3 regions of the Arthrobacter sp. RAF14 genome follow, and region 3 is predicted to be linked to each of the others. Evidence: riboswitches for the same ligand, from Rfam matches in the RefSeq annotation. Region 3 holds a riboswitch; each other region holds the start of a gene.
The links. A riboswitch is a leader RNA that binds a small molecule or an ion and turns the genes downstream of it on or off. The one in region 3 is predicted to bind S-adenosylmethionine.
Positions count from the first base shown of each region.

Region 1: it holds a riboswitch for S-adenosylmethionine, as region 3 does, so the genes downstream of both, AB4Y75_RS16480 (DUF1737 domain-containing protein) here and AB4Y75_RS08455 (bifunctional o-acetylhomoserine/o-acetylserine sulfhydrylase) in region 3, are expected to answer to the same signal.
Region 2: it holds a riboswitch for S-adenosylmethionine, as region 3 does, so the genes downstream of both, AB4Y75_RS03755 (aminotransferase class V-fold PLP-dependent enzyme) here and AB4Y75_RS08455 (bifunctional o-acetylhomoserine/o-acetylserine sulfhydrylase) in region 3, are expected to answer to the same signal.

Region 1 is NZ_JBFREG010000011.1:22,251-31,630, reverse strand. It holds gene AB4Y75_RS16490 (O-succinylhomoserine sulfhydrylase) at 1-1,004, opposite strand, end outside; gene AB4Y75_RS16485 (rhodanese-like domain-containing protein) at 1,008-1,409, opposite strand; gene AB4Y75_RS16480 (DUF1737 domain-containing protein) at 1,406-1,885, opposite strand; SAM riboswitch class IV at 1,894-2,000, opposite strand; gene AB4Y75_RS16475 (NADP-dependent oxidoreductase) at 2,208-3,119, opposite strand; gene AB4Y75_RS16470 (SRPBCC domain-containing protein) at 3,316-3,804, opposite strand; gene AB4Y75_RS16465 (GNAT family N-acetyltransferase) at 3,933-4,514, shown strand; gene AB4Y75_RS16460 (hypothetical protein) at 4,568-5,179, opposite strand; gene AB4Y75_RS16455 (aminodeoxychorismate lyase) at 5,294-6,217, opposite strand; gene cls (cardiolipin synthase) at 6,363-7,829, shown strand; gene AB4Y75_RS16445 (helix-turn-helix transcriptional regulator) at 7,951-8,787, opposite strand; gene ilvD (dihydroxy-acid dehydratase) at 9,044-9,380, shown strand, end outside.
Region 2 is NZ_JBFREG010000001.1:796,332-805,711, reverse strand. It holds gene AB4Y75_RS03775 (DoxX family membrane protein) at 1-339, shown strand, start outside; gene aroA (3-phosphoshikimate 1-carboxyvinyltransferase) at 343-1,722, shown strand; gene rsgA (ribosome small subunit-dependent GTPase A) at 1,724-2,848, shown strand; gene hisN (histidinol-phosphatase) at 2,913-3,734, shown strand; SAM riboswitch class IV at 3,807-3,922, shown strand; gene AB4Y75_RS03755 (aminotransferase class V-fold PLP-dependent enzyme) at 3,960-5,369, shown strand; gene AB4Y75_RS03750 (methyltransferase domain-containing protein) at 5,543-6,319, shown strand; gene AB4Y75_RS03745 (Nramp family divalent metal transporter) at 6,406-7,659, shown strand; gene AB4Y75_RS03740 (metal-dependent transcriptional regulator) at 7,725-8,438, shown strand; gene AB4Y75_RS03735 (hypothetical protein) at 8,500-9,249, shown strand; gene AB4Y75_RS03730 (SRPBCC domain-containing protein) at 9,336-9,380, shown strand, end outside.
Region 3 is NZ_JBFREG010000002.1:171,201-180,580, forward strand. It holds gene AB4Y75_RS08455 (bifunctional o-acetylhomoserine/o-acetylserine sulfhydrylase) at 43-1,362, opposite strand; SAM riboswitch class IV at 1,451-1,568, opposite strand; gene AB4Y75_RS08460 (hypothetical protein) at 1,747-2,205, shown strand; gene AB4Y75_RS08465 (VOC family protein) at 2,402-3,040, shown strand; gene AB4Y75_RS08470 (hypothetical protein) at 3,296-4,918, shown strand; gene AB4Y75_RS08475 (CPBP family intramembrane glutamic endopeptidase) at 4,984-5,808, opposite strand; gene AB4Y75_RS08480 (histidine phosphatase family protein) at 5,898-6,578, shown strand; gene AB4Y75_RS08485 (DeoR/GlpR family DNA-binding transcription regulator) at 6,653-7,498, opposite strand; gene AB4Y75_RS08490 (class II fructose-bisphosphate aldolase) at 7,495-8,343, opposite strand; gene AB4Y75_RS08495 (1-phosphofructokinase family hexose kinase) at 8,340-9,323, opposite strand; gene AB4Y75_RS08500 (ROK family protein) at 9,320-9,380, opposite strand, start outside.

The DNA.
Region 1 (9,380 bases), on a different contig from region 3:
TTGAGCAGCTTGAACGCGGCATCCTTGGCGGTGCCGCCGGGCAGCGGGGCCAGTTCGAAGGTCAGCACCGTGCCGCCGGCGCTCATCTGCCGCGCGGCCAGCTCGTACTGCGGGTGCGAGGTCAGGAGCGGGTACTTCACCCAGTTCACCCCGGGCTGCTGCTCGAGCCAGCCGGCCAGCGTCAGCGCGGAGGCGGACGAGTGACGGACACGCATGTCGAGCGTCTCCAGACCCTTGGTCAGCACCCAGGCGTTGAAGCTCGACAGCGACGGCCCCGTGTGCCGCATGAGGTTCTTGACCGGTCCGTCGATGAACTCCTTGGTCCCGAGGATCGCGCCGCCCATGACGCGCCCCTGACCGTCGATGTGCTTGGTCCCGGAGTACACGACGACGTCGGCCCCCAGATCCGTGCAGCGCTGCAGCATGGGGGTGGCGAAGACGTTGTCGGCCACCACGGTGGCGCCCGCGGCGTGCGCGAGCTCGCTGACCGCGGCGATGTCCACGATCTCCTGCATCGGGTTCGAGGGGGACTCGAAGAACACGGCCTGCGTCGGCACGGCCAGCGCCTCACGCCATTGCTCCAGGTCCGGGCCGTCCACGAACACCGTCTCCACGCCCCAGCGGGGCAGGATCTCGTTCAGGATCACGAAGCACGAGCCGAACAGGGACCGCGCGGCCACCACGCGGTCCCCGGCGGCGAGCAGGGCGCCCAGGGCCGTGAACACGGCGGACATGCCGGACGCCGTGGCGAAGCACGCCTCGGTGCCTTCGAGCAGCCGCAGCCGTTCCTGGAAGGTGGCGACGGTCGGGTTGCCGTAGCGCGAGTAGACGAAACGCTCGTCCTCACCGGTGAAGGCGCGCTCGGCGGCCTCCGCGGAATCGTAGACGAAGCCCGAATTCAGGAACAGGGCCTCGGAGGTCTCGAAGAAGTTGGTCCGGTCCAGACCGCCGCGCACCGCCTGGGTGGCCGGCGACCAGGACGCGGCCTCAGGATTGAACGCCATGCGTCACGCCCCGATCGTGGTCGGCAGGCCGCTGTTCTTCCAACCGTTCACGGTGCGCTCCCCGAAACGGTCCGGAACGCCTTCGAAGCCTTCCAGGACGTTGTACGAGGACCAGCCGGCCGCCGTCGCGGCTTCCGCAGCGGCGATCGACCGCTGGCCCGAGCGGCACAGGAAGACCAGATCCGTGGTGCCCGGTTCCGGGGCCTGATCGTTCAGTTCGGCCAGAAAGCCCTGGTTGGGCACGCCGCCGGCCAGATTCCACTGGATGAAGAGGGGCTCGCCGGCCGGAGCCTTGGGGCGGCCGATGTGCGCCCACTCCGCCTCGGTGCGCACGTCCACCAGAACGGCGCCCTCCTTGAGCTTGTCCCACGCCTGCTGCGGCGTCAGGTCTCCCGCGTAGCTCACAGGGCACCGCCGAACGGGGCGAAGCCGGTGGCGGGCACGGCGTAGGGGTCCACGATGGGTGCCGGGGGAGCGGGCGGGGCGTACGGCAGGACCACGGCCTGCGCGGCGATCACCGTCTCCCCGTTGAACGTCACGGACGGGCTGCCGTAAAGGATGTACCCGTCGGCCAGGGCGGCGGAGACGCGTTCGCAGAACTCGCGCGTGTCCGGGCCGGTCAGCAGGCGGTACGGCAGGCGGGCGGGTGCCACTGCGGGGACCGTCTCCGGGGCGCTCTGGGGCACGACGGCGGCCTCGGCCACGGCGGGCTGTTCGGCTGCGGGGGCGGTCGCCGTCGTCGTGACGGGCTTCGCGGCCGCGGCCTTGGTGGTGCGCGGAGCCCGGGCGGCGGACTTGGCCGGGGTGCTCCGGGGTGCAGTGGCCTTGGGGGTTCCGGGGGTTCCGGACGGAGTGGACGTGGGTTCTTTGCGGGCAGGCAAGTGGGGCTCCTTCGCGCTTGCAGTTGACACATGCCGAGTAGTCACCTGAGGCACCCCGCCGCGTCTGGAGGGTTGCCGACCGGTCAGTCAGGGCTTGTCACCGGTACTCGTTACTCTGCAAAAAATCTAGCACCAGGCCCCGGGGAGACGCGGGGAGAAGGATGACGGGAGGCTTCATCTTCTGTCATGAACCGGCCCCGGCTGCGGCCTGCGGAACAGACCGCTGGGACCGACCCACGGAAGTTCGGTTCACCCACGTATTTTTCGGTGGGCAGACCGAACTTCCGTGGGCGAAGCCGCCTGGCCCGCCCGGACCTCCGCCTCAGCCGACGGTCACGACGACCTTGCCCCGCACGTGTCCCTCCTCCAGGAGCCGGTAGGCGTCAGCCACCTGCTCCACCGGGAACTCTGCTTCGAGGGGCAGGACCAGCGAACCGTCGGCAAGCGCCGCCGCGATGCGCTCCAGCGAGCCGGGAGCGGCATCCCCGCCGCCCGTGGCCGTGAACCCGCCGCCCGGGTGCCCGTGTGCGGCGATCGCGGTGATGCGTTCCGCCGGCACGCCGAAGCCCTGTGCCACGGTGATCACCTCGGCGCCGTTGAGATCGGCGGCAGCCGTGGGCGTGCCGATCTCCGCCACCCGGTCCGCCAGGCCCTCGCCGTAGGTGACGGGGATCGCCCCGAGCCCGCGGAGGAATTCGTGATTGCGTTCGGAGGCGGTTCCGATCACCGTGGCACCCGTCGCGACGGCGAGCTGTGTGGCCAGGACGCCCACGCCGCCAGCGGCTCCGCCGATCAGCACGGTGTCCTCCGGGGACAGCTTCAACTGGTCGATCGCGGCGGCCGCGGTGCGTCCCGCGAGGTCCAGGCTCGCTGCGAGCTGGTCCGAGAGCCCGTCCGGGGTCCGGTGGAGCGAGGAGGCCGGCACCAGAACGAAGTCCGCCACCGCCTCGTGCCGTTTGCCGCCGAACACCCGGACACCCACGGCGAAGTCCGTGACACCCTCGCCGAGGTCGTCGACCACGCCGGCGAAGTCGTTGCCCACGCCGGAACCCGGAGCGCCGCCGAACGCCTCCGCCACGGGACCGCCGTGGAAGATCTTGAAGTCCACCGGGTTCAGGCCCGCCGCGGTGACGCGGACCCGGACCTCGCCCGGACCGGGCTGCGGCACCGCGACCTCCACCAGCTGAAGGACTTCCGGACCGCCGAACTCTTCATACCGCACTGCACGTGTCATGGTGATTCCTCGCTCTGCGCTGTCGGCGCCGTCCGGTTGCCTCGCGGGTGCGCTGCACTCCGGACCGGCGCGGTGTTCTCACTGATGCTGCGTGCAACAGGCCTGGAGAGGCCCGCATTCCGGATGCGACGGCGTATGACGAAACGGGGTGCGGGGCGGGTTCCGTGCGAGCCGGGCAGGGAGTCGCGGAGGCGCCTCAGCGCGGCAGCTGCGCGGTGAACGCCCCCAGCTCGGACAGCAGTGCGGTCAGGCGGGACAGGCCGCCGTCGTCGTCCGAGCCACCGACCTCTTCGCGAGCGGCAGGGGAGGTGAACATGGCGATCGCCTCGAGGCGGCAGCCGCCGCCGGGCAGTTCGAGGAAGTCGAGGACTTCGAGGACGGGTCCGTGTGAGTCGGCCTCCGCCTCCACGGTCTGCACGATGCGCCACGGCTCGGAGACCTCGTGGAAGGAGCCGTAGAAGGTCCAGTCGTCGCCACCCGCCGCCACGGAGTAGCTCCACGACCCTCCGGTGCGCGCATCCCAGCGCCGGAAGCGCAGCTCGACGCCGTCGGGCACCAGCCAGCGCGCCAGCCAGAGCGGGTCGGTGTGGGCGCGGAACACGGTCTCGACGGGCGCGTCGAACTCCCAGACCCTGTTGATGCCGCGCAGGCCCTGCCATTCCTCGAGCTGCCGGATGCTCTCCACCTGTCCGCCTCCTTGTTCTCCTGGAAGTCTGCGGTGGCCGTCATCCGAGGTCAACGAGGGCCCTCACGAGGCGGCACAATTCGTCACCGGCGTTCATCCCGGGTCATGCGGCGCAATCAAGGGGATGGTTGACTGAAGAGATGATCCGCGCCATGACCCCCGCCGATTTCCGGGCCGTCCAGGACCTGGAGCGCGCCGCGGGAGAACTCTTCCGGCAGGCGGGAATGGACTCCATCGCCGACGACGACCCCTTCAGCGACGCCGAACTGGCCGCCACTGTGGCGGAGGGCTGGGCGTGGGTGCTGACCGTGCCGGACGGCGGCGCGGCGCCGGTCCCCGGCGCGGTGGACGCCGTGGGCGACACCGATGCCGTGGGCGGCGCCGTCGCAGTGGCCGGGTACGCCGTCGGCGAAGTGGTGGACGGCGCGGCGCATCTGGAGCAGCTCAGCGTTCACCCGGGGCACGCCAGGCAGGGGCTGGGCGCACGCCTCCTGGATCACTTCCGTGCCGTCGCCCGGGAGCGCGGGATGGGGCGGACCACCCTGACCACGTTCCGTGAGATCCCCTGGAACGCGGCCTACTACGCCCGGCTCGGATTCACCGTGCTGCCTGAGGCCGAGTGGGGGCCGGAATTGCGGGCCAAGGTGGCCGAGGAAGCCGCCCACGGCCTGGACCGCTGGCCGCGCGTGGTCATGGTGGCGGAGGGCTGAGCCCTACGACCCGCGATGGAGCTGCGCCCCGCCTCAAAGCGCCTCGAACAGGCTCAGAGTGGATCGCGCTCGAAGTCGATTCCGGAGGTGCCGGCGCGCCAGTGCAGCTGCCCTCCGGTGTAGCTGAGGCTCAGATCCTGCCGGAGGAGCTCGAGGAACCATTGCTGCTGTTCACCCTGCTCCCCGGGGCAGCCGACGGCTCCTACGGCGATGTCGTGGACCCGCATCACGTCGTGGTCGAGTGTGGCCTTCGCCGAGACAGGCCCACAGGGGGTCTTGGACGCCAGCAGCAACTCGCCATCGACGGATTGCAGCGAGGCGGTCACGGCGCCGTCGCCCGCCCAGGGCAGGGCCATCCCGTGGTCCAGGGCGCGGATGCTCCGGTACGGCGTGCACGGCGAATCCGGGACGAACCGTGCACAGGTGATCGGAGGAAGCCCCGACGGTCCGGGCTGCGCGGGCCGGGAGGCGATCGAGGACGCCCCGCTCCCCGCCCCCGTCACGTCGGAGGTGGCAGGGCGTCCAAGTTCCGGCGGCGGTTCGGCGCAGGAGGCCAGAAGAATCGCGGACACCATCGCCGCGGTGACCACGGGGCCCAGGCGGGGGCGGCGTGAACCCCCGGGACCGCGGCTCCGCGGGACCAGCCAGGTCTTGCCGTGAGACATCGCCGGACCCCCACTTCGCCGTACTCGACCGTGGTTGAACCGTATACCGGTCCTTCGGACCTGCCAAGGGGCCGGGCCCGCCCCGGCCGGCCCTACGCGATCCTCACTCGATCTCTACTCGATCCCGGCGAACAGCCGGTTCAGTTCCTCGGTGAGTTCCGCGGCGACGGCCGGGTCGGAGCCGATCTCCTTGCCGTCGATGTGCTTCACCGGCGCGATCAGGCGGATGGAGGAGATCAGCCACACGGCGTCGGCGTCGAAGAGGTCTTCCGGCTCCAGCGGGCCATAGCCGAGTTCCCAGCCGGCCGCCTTCGCGGCCGTGAACAGCGCGCCCTGGGAGGTGCCCGGGAGGATCCCGGCATCAAGCTGCGGCGTGACGAGACGCTTGGTGACCGAGCCGTCGTCGTTCACGTCGCGGTGCGCCAGCAGCACGGTGGACGTCGGGCCCTCCAGCACGCGGCCGTCAGCGGACAGGAAGATCACGTCGTCCGCGCCGAGGGAGTGCGCGTGCCGCAGCGCCGCCATGTTCACGGCGTAGCTGAGGGTCTTCGCACCCAGCAGGAGCCAGGGAGCGCGGTCGGCCAGATCACTGTCGTAGCCGCGGTCCAGCAGCACGACGTCGATCCCCTCCACGCGCTGCTTCTTCCCCAGGGCGGGGGCCGGGCTCGCCTGGACCCACTCGGTGGGGGCTCCCGCACCCTCCACGCCCCGGGTGACCAGGAGCTTCACCACGAACTCGTCCACGCCGGGATGCGATTCCAGATAGTTCTCCACGGCTGTGCCGATGGCCGCGCGCCACGCGTCCTCGCCACTGATCTCCAGCTCCAGGGCGCGGGCCGACCCTGCCAGCCGTGCCAGATGGGCCGGGAGTTTCCGGAGTTTCCCGTCGAGCACCAGGAGCGATTCGAAGACGCCGTCCCCTCGGGTGGCGCCCAGGTCCGTGGCCATCAGCTGCGGCACGGACGCGTCCGCCAGACGGCCCTGGGGGTGGGCGGGATCAAGGAACACGAGCACGGTGCTGGGGGACGTGGAAGTCATGGGACAAGCGTATCCACCCGGCCGGGCGTGGGGGCGCCGACCCGGCGAAGTCCCCGGGGTGCGGCGGCCGGGCGGTTCCCGGGTGAGAATGTCTTGACGGCACGGCGCCCGGCGGGGGCGACCGGCACAGGAGTGGGGGAGACGCATGCTGCCATACAGCTGGCCTCAGGAGTGGTCCGTGGGGTTCACCATCTGGGTCATGGCCGACGTGGTGATCCGTCTCGTCCTGCTCGGCGTGGTGCCCGGCAACCGCCGCCCCACCACGGCCATGGCGTGGCTGCTGGCCATCTTCCTGGTGCCCGACGCCGGTCTGGTCCTGTTCCTGCTGTTCGGCAACTTCCGGCTCAAGGGCCGCCGCGCCCGCGAGCTGGAGGACGTCAACCGACGGGTACGGGAGGCCAGCTCCGTCCTGGAAGGGGTGCCCGAGCAGCTGCACCTGCCGGTCTGGCTGCGCTCCGCCATCGAACTCAACCACCGACTCGGGGCCCAGCCGCTCACCACCGGAAACCGTGTCGAGCTCATCCCCGGCTATCTGGAATCGATCGAAGCGATGACGGCGGCGGCGCGTGGGGCCAAGCGCTACGTGAACGTCGAGTTCTACATCATGGCCTACGACTCGGTGACGGAACCGCTGTTCACGGCCCTGGAAGAGGCGGCCGAACGGGGCGTGGAAGTCCGTCTGCTGTTCGATCACATCGGCACGCTGCGGGTGCGGGGTTACCGTCGTCTGCTGCGCCGCCTGAAGAATTCGGAGATCCGCTGGCGGCGCATGCTCCCCGTCATGCCGTTCTCCGGGCAGTGGCGCCGCCCCGATCTGCGTAACCACCGCAAAATCATGGTCGTGGACGGGGAGGTGGCGTTCACCGGTTCGCAGAACCTCACGGAGCCCTCCTACAACAATCCCAAGCACCGCAGGGCCGGCCGCCACTGGGTGGAGCTCATGGCCCGAGTGGAGGGCCCGGTGGTGGCGAGCCTGAACGTCGTCTTCGCCACCGACTGGCTGAGCGAAACGGACGAGTCCCTGGAGGAGCAGATCGTCCTGCCCGACGCCGTCGACGGCCACATCCCGGCCCAGGTGGTGCCGAGCGGCCCGGGGTTCTCCCAGGAGAACAACCTCCGCCTGTTCAACACCCTGATCTACTCCGCGCAGGAGCGGGTCTCCATCTGCAGCCCGTACTTCGTCCCGGACGATTCGCTGCTGTACGCGATCACCACGGCCGTGCAGCGCGGCGTTCACGTGGAGCTCTTCGTCTCCGAGCAGGGCGACCAGTTCCTGGTGCATCACGCCCAGCGGTCGTACTACCAGGCGCTCCTGGAAGCCGGGGTGCGGATCTTCCTCTACAAGGCGCCCGCCGTGCTGCACGCGAAGCACTTCACGGTGGACGAGGAGGTCGCGGTTCTCGGTTCCAGCAACATGGACATGCGGTCCTTCTCGCTGAACTTCGAGGTGTCCCTGATGATGGTGGGCCCGGAGATCGTGGCCGCGCTGCGGAAGGTGCAGGAGTCCTACCGGTCCACCTCGCGGGAGCTGACGCTGGAGGAGTGGCAGGAACGGTCGGTGCTCTCGAAGTACGTCGACAACGTCTGCCGGCTCTCGGCCACCTTGCAGTAGGGGCCTTGCGCCGGCGGTGTCCGGTCGACCCACGGTTTTGTGGTTCACCCACCGACATTTCCGGGGGCGAACCACAGAACCGTGGGTGCCGCGGGTGGGCTGGACCGCGGGCGGGCAGGGGTCAGCGGGAGGCCGCGCCGCCGTCGTCGTCCGTGGCGTCATCTCCGGTGTCCGACGCCGGCGTGTAGACGATCAGCTTGAGCGCCGGAGTGTCCGCGAGGCTCAGCTGGTGATGTTCGTAGACGCGGGTTCCGCCGCCCGGATGGTTGAAGGCCCGGGTGCGGGGCGTGAAGCCGCGGATGCCGTACCCGTCCCACTGCGCCCGGAACTCGGGGCTGGACTGCAGCAGCCCGGCGACCAGGCTGGCCTTCCGGGCGTCCTCGATCCGGGACCCCGTCTCCGCCCGGAACTCGGCCAGGAACTGCGCGCTGGTCTGCTCCCAGTCCGGCAGCAGGGCGCGGACCGCGGGGTCGGTGAAGACCAGCCGCAGCAGATTCCGCTCGGGCCCGGAGACCTCCAGGACGCGCGGGAACAGCGAACTGTAGGCGTGGTTCCACGCCACGATGTCCCAGTTCCCTTCCAGCGCCAGGGCCGGATTCGGGTCGATGGCGTCCAGCAGCCGTTGCACGTGGGCGGTGGTCTCGGCGGTCCCGGGGCTCGGCGCGGGCGCGGTGTAGCCGAACGGGGTGAACAGGTACCGCTGCTCGGCGGGCTCCAGCCGGAGGACCGTGGCCAGGGACGTGAGCACCTCGCGGGACGGATTCACCTTGCGGCCCTGCTCCAGCCACGTGTACCAGGTCACGGAGATGGCGGAGAGGAACGCGACCTCCTCGCGCCGCAGGCCCACGTCCTTGCCCCGGCCGGCCTGCGGCAGCCCGTAATCGCTCCGCACCGCCCGACGACGACGCGCGGCCAGGAAGTTGCCGAGTTCCTTCCGCCAGGCTTCGGCTTCGGTCATGGTGGCCGCCTTTCGGTGGAGTCTGCCCCCGGTTCCGGGCTGAGACAGTGAGTTCCCGATGAAACAGCGTTCTATGGTCACTGTTTCGGCGGAAACTCACTGTTTCGGCCGGTGGGGGGTCTGCGTGTGAGCGGGTGGGTTCGTCGGCAGGAGTCCGGTGACCGCCGTCGTCGTCGTCGAGCATTGATTCTAGTACTCCCACTACCAGAAGTGGCACCGTCTTGGTGCCGGCCGTTCCACACGGAAGACTGGGACCATGCCTGCATATCGTTCCCGCACTGTCACCCACGGCCGCAACATGGCCGGCGCCCGCGCACTGCTGCGCGCCTCCGGCGTCGCCAATTCGGACATCGGCAAGCCGATCATCGCCGTGGCGAACTCCTTCACCGAGTTCGTGCCCGGTCACACGCACCTGGCGCCGGTGGGCCGGATCGTCTCCGAAGCCATCCACGCCGCGGGCGCCGTCGCCCGTGAGTTCAACACCATCGCCGTGGATGACGGCATCGCCATGGGCCACGGCGGCATGCTGTACTCGCTGCCGTCCCGCGATCTGATCGCCGACTCGGTGGAGTACATGGCGAACGCGCACTGCG
Region 2 (9,380 bases), on a different contig from region 3:
GCGGACACCCTGCCCGTCGAGCTCGGCGACGCCTTCCTCAACCGGGCCGCCGGTGGCGCCCAGCTCGGAGCCGGTCTGCTCTTCGCCTTCGGCAAGGCGCCCCGCTTCGCCGCCCTGGTGCTCGCCGCGTCGGCCGCCTGCACCACCGCACTGGAATACCGCGCTGCCGATGCCACCACCAAGGAGGGCCGGGCCGCCCGTCGCAACCAGTTCCTGAAGAACCTCTCGCTCAACGGCGCCGCGCTCCTGGCCGTGGTGGACACCGCGGGCAAGCCGAGCCTCGTCTGGCGGGTGCAGAACAGGCCCGAGGGTGGCGCCGGCGCCGCCAAGGGAGACTGATTCGTGCCGCAGCAAGCCCCTGTCGTCCAGCCCTGGGCGGCGCCCCTGGCCTCCGGTCCGGTCGACGCGACCGTCTCCGTGCCGGGATCCAAGTCACTGACCAACCGTTACCTCGTCCTGGCCGCCCTGGCCGACGGCCCCTCGCGGCTCCGCGCCCCGCTGCATTCGCGGGACTCCGCACTCATGGTCGAGGCGCTGCGCAGCCTGGGGGCCACCGTGGAGGAGGTCCCCGGAGACGGGTTCTTTGGCCCGGACCTGGTCATCACCCCCATCCCTCACGACGCCCCGGCGTCCGCCGTGAGCGTGGACTGTGGGCTCGCCGGTACCGTCATGCGGTTCGTCCCACCGCTGGCCGCCCTGCGGCACGGCGACACGCATTTCGACGGTGACCCGCACGCACGCCAGCGGCCCATGGGCGCCATCATCCAGGCACTCGCGGCGCTCGGCATCGCCCTGGAGTCCGACGACGGCGGCACCCCCGCCTCGCTGCCCTTCACCGTGCGCGGCGAGGGCTCCGTCCCCGGCGGTCACGTGATCATCGACGCCAGCGGCAGCAGCCAGTTCGTCTCGGCCCTGCTCCTGGTCGGCGCGCGTTTCCAGGACGGGATCCACATCGAGCACGCCGGCAAGCCGGTTCCCAGCCTCGATCACATCCGGATGACCGTGGAGGTCCTCCGGTCTCTCGGGGTCACGGTGGACGACTCCGTGCCGGACCACTGGTTCGTCTCCCCCGGGCCCATCAGCTCCTTCGACGTCCGGATCGAGCAGGACCTCAGCAACGCCGGGCCGTTCCTCGCCGCAGCGCTCGTCACGGGTGGCACCATCCGTGTCCCCCACTGGCCCAGCCCCACCACGCAGGTGGGCGATCTCTGGCGCGACATCCTGGCCCGGATGGGCGCCTCCGTGACGCTGGACGGAACCACCCTGGTGGTCCGCGGCGGGTCCGGGATCCTCGGGGGAGATTTCGCGGACACGAGTGAGCTGGCCCCCACCGTCGCGGCGCTGTGTGCCCTGGCCGAGTCCCCGTCGCGCCTGAGCGGCATCGCCCATCTGCGCGGCCACGAGACCAACCGGCTCGAGGCCCTCGTCACGGAGATCCGGCGGATGGGCGGAGACGCGGAGGAGACCGCCGACGGCCTGATCATCCGGCCCGCGGCCCTGCACGGCGCCGTGCTGGACAGCTACGCGGACCACCGCATGGCCACCGCGGGCGCCATCTGGGGCCTGGCCGTCCCAGAGACCTTCGTTCAGGACATCGGCACCACGGCCAAGACCATGCCGGACTTCCCCGCACTCTGGAAGGCGATGCTGGACGGGCGCGACGGAGACCGTGACGGAGACACCGAGCAGATCCCGGCCCCCGGCACGCAGGCGGTCTCCTGACGTGGGGCGTGGCAATTCCGCACGTTCCCTGTCCTCCTGGGATGAATCCGACGTCCGGCTCCGGCCCAGCAAGCGTGGTTCCCGGCCACGCACCAAGGACCGTCCGAGCCACTCGGATGCGGTGATCGGCCGCATCATCACCGTGGACCGGGGACGCTACTCCGCCATGCTGGACGAGGGAACCCCCCAGGAGCGGATGGTCATCGCGGCCCGCGCCAAGGAACTCCGGCGCAACCCCGTGGTGGTCGGCGATTTCGTGGCGCTGGTGGGCGACGTCTCCGGCGATCCGGACACCCTGGCCCGCCTGGTCAGGATCGAGCCCCGCAAGACCCTGCTGCGGCGCAGTGCCGATGACACCGACCCGGTGGAACGCGTCGTCGTCGCCAATGCGGACAAGCTGGTGGTCGTGGTGGCCGCGGCCAATCCCGAGCCGCGCACCGGCTTCATCGACCGTGCCCTGGTGGCCGCCTACGACGCCGGGATCGAGCCGATCCTGCTCATCACCAAGGCCGATGTGAAGGACCCCGCGGAACTGCTGGCCAACTATCAGGCCCTGGATCTCAAAGTCATCATCAGCCGCACGACGGAGGCCGGCGCGAGCGGCATCGACGCCCGGAGTGCCGACGGCGGCTCCGCTTCGCTGCTGGGCGCCGCGGTGGAGGAACTCCGGGAGGAGCTCGACGGCGCGGTCAGCGTCCTTCTGGGGCACTCCGGCGTCGGCAAGTCCACCATGGTCAACGCCCTGACCGGTTCCGAACGGGCCACCGGCCAGGTCAACGCGGTCACAGGCCGCGGACGCCACACCTCCAGCTCCGCCCTGGCGCTCCAGATGCCCGGCGCACAGCCCGGCACCTGGATCGTGGACACCCCGGGCGTCCGTTCCTTCGGTCTGGCCCTCGTGGACCCCGAACGCATCCTGCAGGCGTTCCCGGACCTGGCGCCCGGCACCGAGGCCTGTGAGCGCGGCTGCAAGCACGGAGCGCACGCGGTCGGCTGCGGCCTGGATGCCTGGGTGGCCGAGGGCCACGCCGGGCCCGCCGGCGCGTCGCGGCTGGAGTCGCTACGCAGGGTCCTGGACGCGGGAACCCAGGAGGAACGCGAGGCCAAGGAGCTCGGCACGCCCTGACGGCGCGGTCACGTCCGGGGCCCGGATGAGCTGGGACGCTCGCTTTGTGGGTACGGTTTAACCCATGACGGACTCCTCCCAGAACTACACCGATGACCTCCGGCTTGCCCATGTCATGGCGGACCAGGTGGATGCCCTGACCATGGCCCGCTTCAAGGCCCAGGATCTGACGGTCGAGACCAAGCCGGATCTGACGCCCGTGAGTGACGCGGACCGGAGTGCCGAGGAGTACATCCGCGCTCAGCTCTCCCGGGCCCGTCCGCGGGATTCCGTCATCGGCGAGGAGTTCGGCACCACAGGGCATTCCTCGCGCCGCTGGGTGGTCGACCCGATCGACGGCACCAAGAACTTCGTACGCGGCGTGCCGGTCTGGGCCACGCTGATCGCCCTCATCGAGGATGATCAAGTGGTGGTCGGCGTGGTGAGCGCCCCCGCCCTGAGCCGCCGCTGGTGGGCTTCCAAGGGTCACGGCGCCTACACCGGACGGTCCCTGGCCTCGGCGACCCGCCTGAAGGTCTCCGACGTCCACCGTCTCGAGGACGCCTCACTCTCCTACTCCAGCCTGGGCGGCTGGAAGGAACTCGGCCTGCGGGACGAATTCCTCGACCTTCATGACACGGTCTGGCGCACCCGCGCCTACGGGGATTTCTGGTCGTACTGCCTGCTCGCCGAAGGCGCCGTGGATCTGGCATGCGAACCGGAACTGAACCTCTACGACATGGCGGCCCTGGTCCCGATCGTGACCGAGGCCGGTGGGCGTTTCACCTCCCTGGACGGCCAGGACGGCCCGTTCGGCGGCAACGCGGTGGCCAGCAACGGCATTCTGCACTCGGAGTTCCTCCGGAGGCTCAACCCCGGGCTGGACGATCTGCTGCAGGCTCCCTGAGCAGGTCATATTCCTCGTAATATTGGCGGCGCGTTCCTTCGGGGACGCGCCGCTGTTTTACTCTCGTAATCAGGTCACGAGTGCCAGCGCTAAACCCCGGTTTGCTGGCCGGCAACCCTCCAGACGCGGTGGGGTGCCCCGGGTGACGACCAGGCCGTCCACAGAAAGTGGTGCGGCAAGCGCGGTGCCCGCCTGTGCGGGCCCCTCACGATGCAGAGGTCCAGCATGTCCGTCAACACCCTCGCCCCCCGCTCCGCCGTCGCAGGAAACGAGCGCGGTCACGCGCCGTCGTTGGCCGCCAATCCGTTCGCCGCGGTCACCGGCGCGGAGATTCAGGCCCCGCTCATCCAGGGCGGCGCGGTCCGCTACGCAAACCTCGACTACGGGGCTTCCGCCCCCGCGCTCAGCGTGGTCTCGGCCTATCTGAACGAGATCCTGCCGTATTACGCGAGCGTGCACCGCGGCGCCGGATACGCCTCCCAGATCAGCACTTCGGTCTATGAGAACGCCCGGGAGATCGTCCGCGACTTCGTGGGCGGCCGCCCGGACGACCTGGTGATCTTCACGCGGAACACCACCGATTCACTGAATGTCCTGGCGGGCTGCCTGCCGCAGCGCCAGGGCGAACAGGCCGGCGACGTGCTCTACCTGGACATCGAGCACCACGCCAATCTGCTCCCCTGGCAGCGGGTCGGGCACCGGAGCCTGGTGGCCCGCGAGACCATCGCCGCCACCGTCGCCGCCCTCCGGGAGGAACTCGAAACCGGCGGCGTCGCCCTTCTTGCCGTCACCGGCGCGTCCAACGTCACCGGGGAGATCCTGCCGATCGCCGAGCTCGCCGCCCTGGCACACGAGTACGGCGCCCGGATCGTGGTGGACGCCGCCCAGCTGGCGCCGCACCGCCGGATCGACATCACCGCGCTCGACGTCGACTTCCTCGCCTTCTCCGGCCACAAGCTGTATGCGCCGTTCGGCGCCGGAGTCCTGGTGGGCCGCGCCGATTGGCTCGACGCCGGCACACCGCACCTGCTGGGCGGCGGCGCCGTGCGCGAGGCCCGCCTCGACACCGTCGTGTGGACCACCGGCCCGGCACGCCACGAGGGCGGCTCTCCGAACGTGCTCGGCGCAGCGACCCTGGCACGCGCCACCCAGGTCCTCGCCTCCCTGGATCACGACTCGTGGCAGCAGCATGAGGCGGACATCCGCCGGCACCTGGAGGAGGGCCTCTCCGCGCTGGAAGGCGTCACCGTGCATCGGATCTTCAGCGATTCTGCTGATTCGATCGGCGTGGTGAACTTCTCCGTGGAGGGTTACGACGCCGGCCTGGTGGCTGCCTACCTCTCGGCAGAGCACGGGGTGGGGCTCCGGGACGGCAAATTCTGCGCGCATCCGCTCCTCAAGCGTCTGGGTCTGCCGGCCGGTTCCCTCCGTGCCAGCTTCGGCCTGGGCTCGCGGCTCGAGGACGCCGAGCGTCTCATCGAGGGCATCCGCCGGCTCCGCGAGCACGGTCTGGGCTGGGATTACGTCGTGGACGCCGGACGCTGGGTCCCGGCGAACGACGAGCGGAGCTACCCTCACTGGGCCCCGAACACCCCCGGCACGGCCGGCGCCGCGCCCTGCACGACCACGGACTGAGCACCACCGCGGACCGAGCACCACCGCAGGCTGAGCCGGGCGGCTGCGGGTCGGGTCCGGGCGGCGGTTCCGCCCCGAGGGGATCCGCACCCGTCCCGCTTGTGCCACTCTTTAACGGCAGTGTCTCCCGGCGGCCCGCGGGAGACGTCCGTCGTCGTCCAGGAGTCACCCGCATGTCAGCCCGTCACGTCTCCCCACCCGGTGGTCCCCGCATGGACACCTCCACCCGACGGGAGATGGGCCGGGCCTTCGAGCAGGGCGGGGAACACTACGCGCAGGTCCGGCCGTCCTATCCGGAGGAAGCGGCCTCGTGGTGCGTTCCCGCAGGAGCACGGTCCGCGGTGGATCTCGGAGCGGGAACCGGCAAGTTCACCGAGCTGCTCGTGGACCTCGGCCTTGAGGTGACGGCCGTGGAGCCGTCCGCCGACATGCTCGCGCAACTGCACGCTCAGTTCCCCGGCGTCGCGACGGTGGAGGGGACCGCGGAAGCCACCGGCCTCCCGGCGGAGAGCGCCGATCTGATCACCGTGGCTCAGGCCTGGCACTGGTTCGACCCCCTGGCGGCGAGCGCGGAGGCCGTCCGGGTCCTGCGCCCGGGCGGGACCCTGGCGCTGGTCTGGAATCAGCTGGACACCTCGGTCCCGTGGGTGCACAGGCTGTCCCGCATCATGCACGCCGGCGACGTCATCAAACCGCACTTCGTGCCCGCCGTCGGGCCCGGCTTCGGCGAGCTCCAGGGGGCCGTGATCCCGTGGCACGACCGGGTCACTCCGCAGGATCTCCTGGAACTCACCAAGTCCCGGTCCTACTACCTGAGGGCCTCCGCCCCGACCCGAGAGAAGGTCCTGGGAAACCTCGAGTGGTACCTGCACGAGCACCTGGGCCACGGGCCGGAGGAAGTCCTCACCCTTCCCTATCGCTGCTACGCCTGGAAGGCCGCGCGGACCTGACGGTCACACTTGCGTCCACGTCTCGGTCACTTTAGAGTTTTAGGCAAGCCGAAACTATGAAATTCGGGTTACCTAAGGAGATTGAGATGACGACGGAACTGACCCCGCGAGCCGTCACCCCGCGCCGCGGCGCGGGAGTCCTGCTCCTCGGCCCCGCCTTCGTCGCGGCCATCGCCTATGTCGACCCGGGCAACGTCGCCGCCAACCTCACCGCAGGAGCTCAGTTCGGCTACCTGCTGGTCTGGGTGCTGGTCGCCGCCAACGTCATGGCCGTCATGGTCCAGTACCAGTCCGCCAAGCTCGGGCTGGTCACGGGGCATTCCCTCCCCGAACTGCTCGGGCAGCGTTTCCCCACCTGGGGCCGCCGGCTCTTCTGGCTCCAGGCCGAAACGGTCGCCGTCGCCACCGACCTGGCTGAGGTGGTGGGAGGCGCGATCGCTCTCAATCTGCTGTTCGGCATCCCCCTCCCCCTGGGCGGCATCATCATCGGCGCGGCGTCGATGGTCCTGCTCACCATGCAGAACCGGAGGCGTCAGCGCAGCTTCGAGAACGCCATCATCGTCCTGCTCGCCGTGATCACGGTGGGGTTCCTCTGCGGTCTCATCGTCAGTCCGCCCAGCGCCGGTGGAGTCCTCGGCGGTCTGGTGCCGCGGTTCCAGGGGACCGAATCCGTGATGCTGGCGGCCAGCATGCTGGGCGCCACGGTCATGCCACACGCCATCTACGTGCACTCCGCCCTGTCCCGCGACCGGCACCGGCCCACGGGAGGCTCCGAACCGGACGAGCGGACCCTGAACCGCCTGATCCGCGCCACCCGTTGGGACGTCGTCTCGGCCCTGGCCATCGCGGGCGCGGTCAATATCGGCATGCTGCTGCTGGCCGCCTCGGCCCTCAGCGGCCGGGACGGCACGGACAGCATCGAGGGCGCCCACGCGGCCATCACGACGACGCTCGGCCCCGTGGTGGGTGCGGTGTTCGCCATCGGGCTGCTCGCCTCCGGCCTCGCCTCCACCGCCGTGGGATCCTACGCCGGAGCCACCATCATGGGCGGCCTGCTCAAAGTGCAGATCCCGCTCATGCTGCGCCGGGTCCTCACTCTCATCCCCGCGGTGATCATCCTGGCCGTGGGCATGGACCCCACGCAGGTCTTGGTCCTGAGCCAGGTCGCGTTGAGCTTCGGGATCCCCTTCGCGCTGATTCCGCTGTTCCTGCTCAGCCGGGACCGCCGCGTCATGGGCCGTCACGCCGACCATCCCGCACTCCAGGTCGCGGCGGCCGTGAGCGCACTCCTGGTGATCGTCCTCAACGGCGTGCTCATCTGGCTCACCTTCGTCCCCTAAGGCTGACGACGCCGGCCGGAGCACGTTCACCGGGCGGTCTCCCCTGGCTCGACTAAACTGAGGCCGTGAAGTCTGCCGTCGCCTCCTCCTCCATCGAGGACTACGTCAAGGTCATCTACTCGTTCACCGAGTGGCAGGACAAGCCCATCAGCAGTACCCAGCTGGCACAGCGGCTCGGCGTCGCCAACTCCTCGGTGTCCGAAATGGTCCGCAAGCTGAAGGACCTCGGCCTGGTGGACCACAAGCCGTACGGCGCCGTGACGCTGACCGTCGAGGGCCGTACCCTCGCACTGGCGGTCGTCCGGAGGCACCGCCTGATCGAGACGTTCCTGGTCCGGGAACTCGGCTATGCGTGGGACGAGGTCCATGACGAGGCGGAGTTGCTGGAGCACGCCGTCTCCGAGACGTTCGTGGAACGCCTGGCGGAAAAGCTGGGCCACCCCGGCCGCGACCCGCACGGCGACCCCATCCCCACTGCCGACGGCACCGTCGCACTCCCCGACGCCCGGCTGCTCTCCGAGCTGGATGAGGGGCACCACGGGCACATCACCCGCATCAGCGACGACGACCCGGAGCTCCTGCGCTATCTCAGCCGCGAGGGCGTGGACGTGGACGCCGTCGTCGAGGTCGGCGAACGCAAGCCCTTCAGCGGCGCACTGCAGGTTCACGTGGCTCCTGCCGGCGGGCAGGCCGCTCACACGGCCGAGCTGGGCGAGCAGGCGCTGCACGCACTCTGGGTGGCGGACGACTCGCCGCATGAAGGCTGCACCCTCTCCTGACGGCTCCCCCGCCGTGCCCTGGGCCGTTGCGGATCCCGGGGCATCGTGTTTGCATCCTTGCATGAGCATCATCGATCCGGACGCGGCCGCCCGGGCCAGAGCCGCCAGGACCCCGCAGGCACGGGATCTCCGGCCGCCCGCCATCCTGCTGCTCCTGGGTTCCTTCGTGACCGCGTACAGCATCACGGCGTTCGCGACCGTGCTCGACTCCGAGAGCGACGACACCGACGCCGGCCAGTGGATCATCAGGATCGCGGCGCTCACCGTGGCAGCCGGAGCCACGATCATCGGACTGAACAGCTGGGTCGCACGTTCCGTGCGCAACCCCCGGCTCCCCGGTTTCGGCACGGCCGTGGCCCTCATGTGCGCCTCCGCCGCTTCGGGGACCATGGTCGTCGCTCCTGCCCCGGCCTGGTTCCAGGAACCGCGCATGCTGGCCGGCACCTGGTGGCTGGCCGGGATCGCCGTGGCGTTCGGAATCCTGTCCATGGTCTCGTGGGGCGCCCGCGCGGCCGGCCGGCATCGCGAGGAGGAGATCATGACGACCGGGCGGCTGACCACGGGCGTGGTCACCAACCAGGGCTACGAACGGTTCCACGAGTCCAACCGCATTCTGACCTCCGTCACCTACGCGTTCGAGGACCTCAACGGAACGCGCCGGTTCATCCGCCGCCCGGCCATGATCACCGCGGACGATCCCGTGGTCACCGGCGAGCTGGTGGACGTCTGGTTCGACCCGGCCCGGCCGGATCATCTCAAGTCGATCACCGTGCGGCGCCGGCCTGCGGAACGACGACGGGACGGGCACTGAGCGGGCGCCACGCGGACACGACCGCGGGGCACGTCCCTGGCCACAGACTTCCGAACGTTCAACGGATTCAACGGAAAGGAGCAGTCATGGAGGATGACCACAGCAACGAAGGCAGCCGCGGCGCCCAAGAC
Region 3 (9,380 bases):
GCATTCCGAAGAATACGCGGCCCTGCAGATGTCCCGAGGGACTCAGACGGCAGCCTTGGCCGCCCGGAAGCCGGCGTCCAGGTCCGCCAGGATGTCATCGATGTGCTCGATGCCCACCGCGAGCCGGACCAGGCCCGGGGTGACGCCCGCGGCGCGCTGGCGCTCCTCGCTCAGCTGGGCGTGGGTGGTGGAGGCGGGGTGGATGACCAGGGAGCGCACGTCGCCCAGGTTGGCCACGTGGGAGTGGAGTTCCAGGGCGTCCACGAAGGCCTTGCCGGCCTCCAGCCCACCGGCGATCTCGAACGCCACCACGGCGCCGATGCCGTTCGGGCCATACTTGCGCCCCCGCTCGAACCACGGGCTGCTCGGCAGTCCCGCATAGGCGACGCGCTCGACGTCGTCGCGGGCCTCCAGGAATTCGGCCACCTTGAGCGCGTTCTCCACATGCCGCTCCACGCGCAGGCTGAGAGTCTCCAGACCCTGGGCGATGAGGAAGGCGTTGAACGGACTGACGGCGGATCCGAGGTCACGCAGCAGCTGCACACGCGCCTTGAGGATGTAGCTGAGGTTGGCGCCCAGAGCGCCGTCGGCGCCGAGATCCCGGGCGTAGACGAGGCCGTTGTAGCTTTCGTCCGGGGTGTTGAAGCCCGGGAACTTCTCCGGGTCCGCTCCGAAGTCGAACTTGCCGGAGTCGACGATCACGCCGGCGATCGCCGCTCCGTGGCCGCCCAGGTACTTGGTGGCGGAGTGCACCACGATGTCGGCGCCCCATTCGAGCGGCCGGATGAGGTACGGGGTGGCGAGGGTGTTGTCCACGATCAGCGGGACACCGGATTCGTGGGCCACGGAGGCGACGCCCTCGATGTCCAGGACGTCCTGCCGCGGGTTGGAGACCACCTCGGCGAAGAACAGCTTGGTGTTCGGCTGCACCGCGGCGCGCCAGTGGTCCAGGTTGTCCGGGTCCTCGACGAACGTGACCTGGATGCCGAACTTCTTCAGGGTGTTGGCCAGGAGGTTGTACGTGCCGCCGTACAGGCTGGGGCTGGCCACCACATGGTCGCCGGCCTCCGCGATGTTGAGGATCGCGAACGTCTCCGCGGCCTGACCCGAGCTGAGCAGCAGGGCGGCCAGGCCACCTTCGAGGCTGGCGATGCGCTGCTCCACGGCATCCTGGGTGGGATTTCCGATCCTGGTGTAGATGGGGGCCAGCTCCGCGAGCGCGAAGCGGTTGGCCGCACTCTCGGCACTCGGGAACACGAAGGACGTGGTCTGGTAGATCGGCAGGGCCCGTGCGCCCGTGGCGGCGTCCGGCTCCTGACCGACATGGATCTGGCGGGTTTCGAAGGACCAGTTGTTGGTCATGGCATTCCTTAGATTTCAAGGGCCAGGAACGGTCTCCCCCACCATCGCCGGCGTCAGCCTTCCCGGAAGGGAGGTAGACGGCGCCCACGGCCCGCGCTTGCGTGCCGGCGTGCATGCCGACCCGCCCGGTCTTCACCCGGGGCACCCCGCCGCGGACGGAGGGTTGCCGGCCAGCAAGCCGGGGCTCAGTGCTGGCACTCATGACCTGAGAATCAGGGTAAAGGGCCGGGAGCGGCGCGGGAAAGGCGTGCGTCACAGTACGTCCCGGAGCACGCTTCCCTCCGCCGGGATCCCCGCGAATGGGGAGGTCTGCCCATTCCCCTCCGCGGACCTGTGAGGTTGACTCTGAACCATCACTCACCTGCATCACCGAGGAGTTTCATCATGAGCACTCAGACAGACCACACACCACGTTTCGGCCGCCGCTTGCTGGCCGCTGTCACCACCGCCGGCCTCGCCGTCGCGGGCCTGCTGGCCTCGAGCGCTCCGGCATCCGCCGGACCGCTCGAACAGCACGGGCAGATCGTGAAACAGTGCGCGGGGATCAAGAAGAACACCTACGCGGTTCCGGGTACGACGGCGACGATTCAGTACTGGTACTCGAGCAACAACGGCGGCACGGCGTGCGCCATGCTGTACGACAACAAGGCCGGCAGCAGCAATCTGGGCCTCAACATCGCCACCAGCTCGGTGTACTCCTACGACCACGGGATCTACGAGTACTACGCCGGAGGAGTCCAGCTGACGAACATGAGAGGCAAGTGCGTCGGCATCGCCGCGAATGTGTACAACCGGGCGGGCGACCGGGTGCTCGGCTACCGCCACGTCACGGTCTGCAACTGAGCCGATGACTCTGCCGTGGCCAGAGCCGCGGCAGGTGCGTCGCCTCACCGCTGCGGCCCCTGGTCGCCCCTTCCGGCCATGCCCACCCAAGCCCGGAACCCGGGAAATCCGCACGGACTCCCGGAAAACCACTGCCGCCGAGTGACTTAGGTAACCCTAAGCTGAGTGCCTTGTCACAAAGTGCAAGGATGATGCCATGCGCATGGATCACGTTTCTTACGCTTGTGAACGCGATGGCCTACAGGCCACGGCGGAGCGCATTTCTGCCGCTCTTGGACTGCACGCGGTGCGCGGTGGGGTACACCCCCGTTTCGGCACCCGCAACATGATCTTCCCCCTGGCCGACCACAAATACCTTGAGGTCGTGGAAGTCCTGGACCACCCCGCATCGGACAAGGCGCCCTTCGGCCAAGCCGTCCGTGCGCGCTCCGCGATGGGCGGTGGGTGGATGGGCTGGTGCGTCGCCGTGGACGACCTGGCCCCCTTTGAATCACGTCTGGGCCGCGAAGCCGTCCCCGGGAACCGGAAGTTCCCCGACGGCCGCGAGCTCATCTGGAAGCAGATCGGCATCCTGGGTCTCCTCGCGGACCCGCAGGTGCCGTACATGCTCAAGTGGGAGGGTGACTCCACCCTCCATCCGTCGCTCGTGTACCCGAGTGACGTCCGGGTCTCCAGCCTCACCATCGCCGGTTCCGCGGAGCGCGTGACCGAATGGCTCGGCGAGGAAGTGGAGAACCCGCTGGAGGACGTCGCCGTGGAGTGGATCGCTCCGCACGGCACCCCCGGCATCATGTCCGTCACCTTCGAAACGGCCAAGGGTTCAGTGACCCTCTGAGTCCCACCGGCTCAGTCCGGGTTCAGGCCGCCGCTTCCGAATCTCTCGGAAGCGGCGGCCTCTTTCGTCTGACCCCCTGGTGCGGGCTGTCCATGCCGGGAGCCTTAACGTCACCACTCGCATCAGTACCATGGGTCCACAGGCGACGGTGCCATTTCCCGTACGGTCCGAACCGGCCGTGCCGGACAGCGGTGCCGCCGTGGACCCCGCCACCCCGCTCCGACGGGTGTGGCGTCATAGCCCAGAGGGAGGGCCATGAAGAAGAAATCACTCGCAGCCTTGCTCACCGCGCTGACCGTACTGGTCACGGCGTGCACCCCCGACGGCGGGAAGCCCGGACCGGCCCAGCCGTCTCCGACGCAGCGGTCCGTGCCGGCAGGGAACCCGGACCGTGATCAGGCCGAGGTGCGCCGCCGGCTGGCCGCCGTCGACCCGTGCGCCTTGCTCGACCCGCGCATCACCGCCGGTTTCGGCCTGCGGCCCCAGCTCGTCAGTTCCACCCCGTCCGACTGCCGGGTCCAGGACGACGGGGTGCAGGCCGTGATCTATCGGAACAGCAGCGCGTCCCAGCGGCATTGGCAGGACCGGGTCGAACTCGGCGGTGTGGTGGCGTACCGTTCCAGCCGGTCGACCGGTCGTTGCACGATCAGCCTGCCCGTCGATTTCGAGCACGCCATCACCCTGGCCCAGGACTCGCTGTCCGCCTACGACTGCACCCAGCCCGAGGCCTATGCCAAGTCCATCGCGCCGCGCCTGCGGGATGACCCGGCGTCGTTCGCCCGGAAGGATTCTCGCCCCGGCGTCGCCGTATGCGACGTGCTGGCCACGGCGCTCGGCGAACTGCCTCCGGGCGAGTCCGTGGCGCCCCGCAAGACCTTCGACAGCAACCTGAGTGAATGCGGTGTGTGGCGGGACGCCGCAGCTTCCCTCGGTGCGCCGGTCTACACCAGGAAGGCCCTCACCCTCGCTTACCGGCAGCCGCTGGCGCAGATGCGCACAGGCGGCGGATGGCAGGACGACGAGGTGCGGAAAATCGCCGGGACCGACGTCCTCTTCTGGAAGGACTCCGGGGCCGGATGCACGCTGCTCTGGGACGCCTGGCCGGAACAGACTCCCGTGGCTGACCGCGTGGTCCAGGCACAGGCCGAGGCCGCGGACTGCGACGGCGCTGTCTCGCTGGCGGAGAAGCTCATTCCCGCGCTCGCCAAAGCCACGCCGCAGGCTCCCGGCAAGTCCTCACTCGTGTACGCCGCGTCGGAGCCGGACGTCGCCGGCCTCGGCGCCTGCGCCCACGTGCAGGACCAGGATCTCCGGAAGTGCGCTCCCGCCACGGACGCCGCGGCGCCATCCGATCAGCGCCAGACCGTGGCTCACGGCGCCGCGGATGCGAACACCCTGTGCACCGCCGCGGCTCCCACGGTCCGCAAGCTCGCGGGATCGGGTCTGGAACCCGTCACGGTCGTCCCCCAGGGGTCCGGCGGGCTCAACGCCAGTGTGCTCCCTGTGCTGTGCGAATTCGTGGAACCGACTCACAGCCTGGTCGTCCGGGTCGGAGCGGTGGCCGCGCTACCCCTGAACAGCAAGCTGCTACTCACCGAAACCCGTTACGCCAAGGACACCGAACTCGCCGGGCATGCCGCGAAGACGACCAGCGGGGAAGCACTCCGGGGCGCTCCTGACACCCGGCGGACGGCCTTGGTCGCGGACACCACGGCGGACAAACCGGGCCTGCTCCTGATCGAGATGTCCGCCTTCCCGGACCGCGGCCAAAGCACCGGCACCGGCACCGGCACCACCTCACCGGCAGTGAGTGAACGGCTCAACGGCTTCGACGACCTGGCCACCACCCTGACCCGGGAGCTGCTGGGAGCGCGCTGACGGCGGCCACCCGGCATCGCGGTCGGACTGCGATGGCCGAGCAGGGCGGGGCGGCCGGGCAGGGCTCAGCCCAGCCCGATCGCCTTGCCGAACAGGTCGTAGCCCACGAACGCGCCCACATCCAGCAGGGCATGAGCCACCACGAGCGGCATCACCCGCCGCCACCTCAAGTACACCCAGCCGAACACGAGCCCCATCACCACGTTCCCCAGGAACGGCCCGAAACCCTGATACAGGTGGTAGCTGCCCCGCAGCAGGGAACTCGCCAGGACGATCCACCACGGCGACAGTCCCAGCTGACCCAGTCGACGGAACAGGTAGCCGACCACCAGGGTCTCCTCCAGGACGCCGTGCCGGATCCCGGAGAGCACCAGGACCGGCACCGTCCACCAGTGGGCGTCGAGCGCGGCCGGGATGATCGCCGTCGTGATGCCGAGCGCCCTGCCCACCGCATACAGGCCCAGGGTCCCGGCTCCCAGGGCGAAGGCGAGCCCGAGGCCCGTCCCGCCGTCGCGCACCGGACGCGCCAGATCGAAACCCATCCCGCGCCACGGCTTCCGCCCGGCTTCACCGTGCCAGGGCAGGAAGGTGGCGAGCAGGTAGAAGGCGAGCAGGACGGGCACCAGGGAGAACACGATGTCCAGGAGCTGGTACAGCAGGTCGAAAAGCTCCCGCTGATTCCGGGAGGGGTTCAGGGTGGACGTCGCAGAGGAGAGCGGGCCACGGCTGAGCTTGTCGGCCAGCTGCACCACCGAGTACACCGCGGACTGCCCCAGGGACAGCGCCAGCACCAGTGTGATCTCCCACCGGAGCCGCCGGCGTCGCGCGCCATCGGCCAGGGGTTCCCCATCCAGGGACGACGACGGCGCGGGCGGCTTCAGGCGTGGCATGTCACCACTGTAGTGACGCGCCGTGGACACGCGCACCCTTCGCCGGTCCCCGGGCTCCGGCATCCCCGGGGTGCGCCTAAGCTGGGCCTATGAGTGCGCCGCAGCAAATCATCATGATCCGGCACGGGCAGTCGGCGGCCAATGTGGACACCGGGATCTACAACCGGGTCCCGGACTACCGGATCCCGCTCACCGAGCTCGGAGTGGAGCAGGCCCGCCAGGCGGGTGAGAAGATCCGCCGCCAGCTGGACGGCCAGCAGGTCTGTGTCTATGTCTCCCCGTATCTGAGGGCGTACCAGACGCTGGAGGCCCTGGGGCTGGAGGACCTGACGGAGCGGGTGATCGAAGAGCCGCGGCTCCGGGAACAGGACTGGGCCAACTTCCAGATCGCCGGGGACATCGCGGACCAGAAGGAACTCCGGAACGCCTACGGGCACTTCTTCTACCGGTTCCGCGAGGGCGAGTCCGGCTCGGATGTCTACGACCGCATCTCCAGCTTCATGGAGACCCTGTACCGCCACTGGTCCAAGCCCAGCTACGCCCCGAACGCCCTGCTGGTGACGCACGGCCTGACCATGCGGCTGTTCTGCATGCGCTGGTTCCACTGGTCAGTGGAGTACTTCGAGTCCCTCAACAATCCGGGCAACGCGGAGATCCGCACGCTCATCCGCGAGGACCACGGCAAGTACCGCCTGGACACGCCGTTCAGCCAGTGGACACAGTGCGGCGAGGCGGCCACCGTGCTGGACGCGCCGCCCCTGCATTTCTGAGGCCGGACGCCGCGCCGCGGCGCGCTCCGGTCCCGGCGCACCAGTCCAGGTGCGCCTGTCCAGGCGCAACAGTCCTAGTGCGCCGAGTCCTCCTCGGGCGCGACCGGGGCGGCGTGGCGGTGGTCCGCGACACCCTCCCGGGCCACGAGCACCTTGGTGCCACGGTCCTGGAACGCCTTGAGGTCCTTGGCGGAGATCCCCTCGTCCGTGATGAGGTTGCGCATCTGGAAGCCGTGCATGGTGGCGAAGGCCCGCTTGCCGATCTTGGAGGAGTCGGCCAGGATGTAGCCCTCCAGCGCGCGCTTGGCCATCAGGGAGTTGACCTGGGCTTCTCCCTCATCGTTGATGGTCGGGCCGAGCACGGGGTCCACCCCGTTGACGCCGATGAACGCGATGTCCAGCGCCACCTTCTGCATGATGGTGTCCGTGAACGGGCCCACCAGTTCGTACGAGCGCGGATTCAGGATGCCGCCCGTGACCATGATCTTGATGTTGGGGCGCACGGCCAGCTGGGAGGCGATGTTGATCGCGTTGGTGACCACGGTCAGGGTGGGTCGATTGGACGGGGCGTTGAGGTCGTCCCGCGTCGCGAGGACCTGTGCCAGGGCGGTGCTCGTGGTTCCGCCGCCGAGGCCCACCACCATGTACGGCTCCACCAGGGAGGACGCGGCCAGGGCGATCTGCTGCTTCGCCTCGGCGTTGTCGTCCCGGTTGTAGCGGCCCGGCAGGTCATAGGAGACGGAGCCCGTGGTGGCGCCGCCCCGGGTACGGCTCAGGAGGCGCTGCTTCGCCAGGGAGTCCAGGTCACGGCGTGCCGTGGCGGGAGAGACACCCAGCTGGGTGACGATGTCCTCCACCTCGATCTGGCCGCGCTCCGCCAGGAGGTCGAGGATCGCCGTCAATCGGTCAGTCCGGTTCATGAAGTACGCTCCGCAGTGTTGAAGAGAGTCAGAAGCCGGGCCACTTCTGGAACCAGCGCGGCCCGCCCTGCCCCCAGGTATTTCCGGGAATCCACAATATCCGGATGAGCTTCAAGGTACTCGCGCACAGCCCGTGTGAAGAAACCGTTAAGGTGTGTCGAGACGTTGATCTTCGTCATGCCCGAACGGATCGCCGCCTGGATGTTCGCGTCGGAGACCCCCGACGAGCCGTGCAGCACCAGCGGAACCTCCAGCGCGGCGTGCAAGGCGGCGATGCGTTCCAGGTTCAGCTGGGCGTCCCTGCTGGTCATCGCGTGAGAGGATCCGACCGCCACCGCCAGGGCGTCGACCCCGGTGGCGGCGACGAAGTCCCGGGCCTCCTGGGGGTCGGTCAGGACGCCGGGGGCATGGGCTCCGTCCTTGCCGCCCACCTTGCCCAGCTCCGCCTCGACGTAGACGCCTGCGGCGTGCGCGTACTCCCGCACCCGCGCGGTCGAGGCGACGTTCTCCGCGTAGTCCAGATGCGCGCCGTCGTACATGATGGAGCCGAAGCCCAGGTCCACGGCCTGCCGGGCCAGATCCTCACTCTCGGCGTGATCCAGGTGGACGGCGATGTCCACCCCGGCGGAGCGCGCCGCGGACAGCGTCGCAAGAGCGAGCGGTTCCAGGCCGCGGTGGTACTTCGCGCAGTTCTCCGAGATCTGCAGGATGAGAGGCAGCCCGGCCTCCTCCGCCCCGGCGATCAGACCTTCCACGGTTTCCAGATGGATGACGTTGAAGGCTCCCTGACCGCTGCCCCGCCCGGTGGCGCGGTCCATGATGGTGCGGGTGCTGACCAGGCTCATGCAAGTTCCTCCAGGGTGATGATCAGGTGTTGTTCCAGTTCGGTGTGCCGGGGTGAGATCTCCCCCGCCCCGGGCATCAGGACCGCGGCGGCCGACCAGGAGGTGGCCCTCCGGAGCAGGCCCTCGGGGTCGGTGAGGCCCTCGGCGAGCGCCGTCGCCAGCGCCGAGACCGCGGCGTCCCCCGCCCCGGTCGGGTTCCCGCTCAGGGGTTCGGCGAGCCGGGCCCGCCAGCTGTGCCGGGGGTGGTCCGCGGAGAAGAGCCGCATGCCGTCGCTCCCGGAGCTCACGACGACGGTGCGGGCCCCCAGCTCCAGCAGCCGCAGCGCGGCGGCCGGCAGATCGTCCCCGCCGAACGCGTCGAGCAGTTCGTGATGATTGGGCTTGAGGATGTCGGCGCCCGCCCGGGCCGCGGCGAGGATGCCGGGTCCCGAGGTGTCGATGATGGCGGGGACGCCATGCTGATGGGCCAGCGTGACCAGGGCGGGGTAGAAGTCGGCGGGCGCGCCCGGCGGCAGGCTGCCGGAGCCCACCAGCACGGCGGCGTCCTGCAGCGAGTCGACGACGGCGGCCGCGAGCCGCTGCCAGTCGGCGGCGGCCAGTGGAAGGCCGCTCTCATTGAAGATGGTGGTGTCCCCCAGGGCCTCCTCGACGAAGGCCATGCTGCGCCGGGTCTCGGCTTCCACCGGGACCAGACGGTGCGGCACCCCGCTGGCCTCCAGCTCCGCGGCGAAGACCTCGCCCGTGGACCCTCCCACGGGGGCCACGGCCAGGGTGCGGCGGCCCTGCTGGTGCGCCACCCGGGAGACGTTGAGTCCCTTGCCGCCCGCGCGGGCCAGCGGCGGGGCCACCCGGTGGCTGGCGCCGTGCTCGATCCGTTCCAGGAAGTAACTGGTGTCCAGGGCGGGGTTCGGGGTCACGGTGACGACGCGTCCCGGCGTCGTCCGGTCTGCGGTGTTCCGTGTCAGCGGCGTGTCACTCACGGCAGCCGCACCTCCAGCAGCCGGGCGCGGGCCTTGAGCGCCGAGCCGAGCATGCCG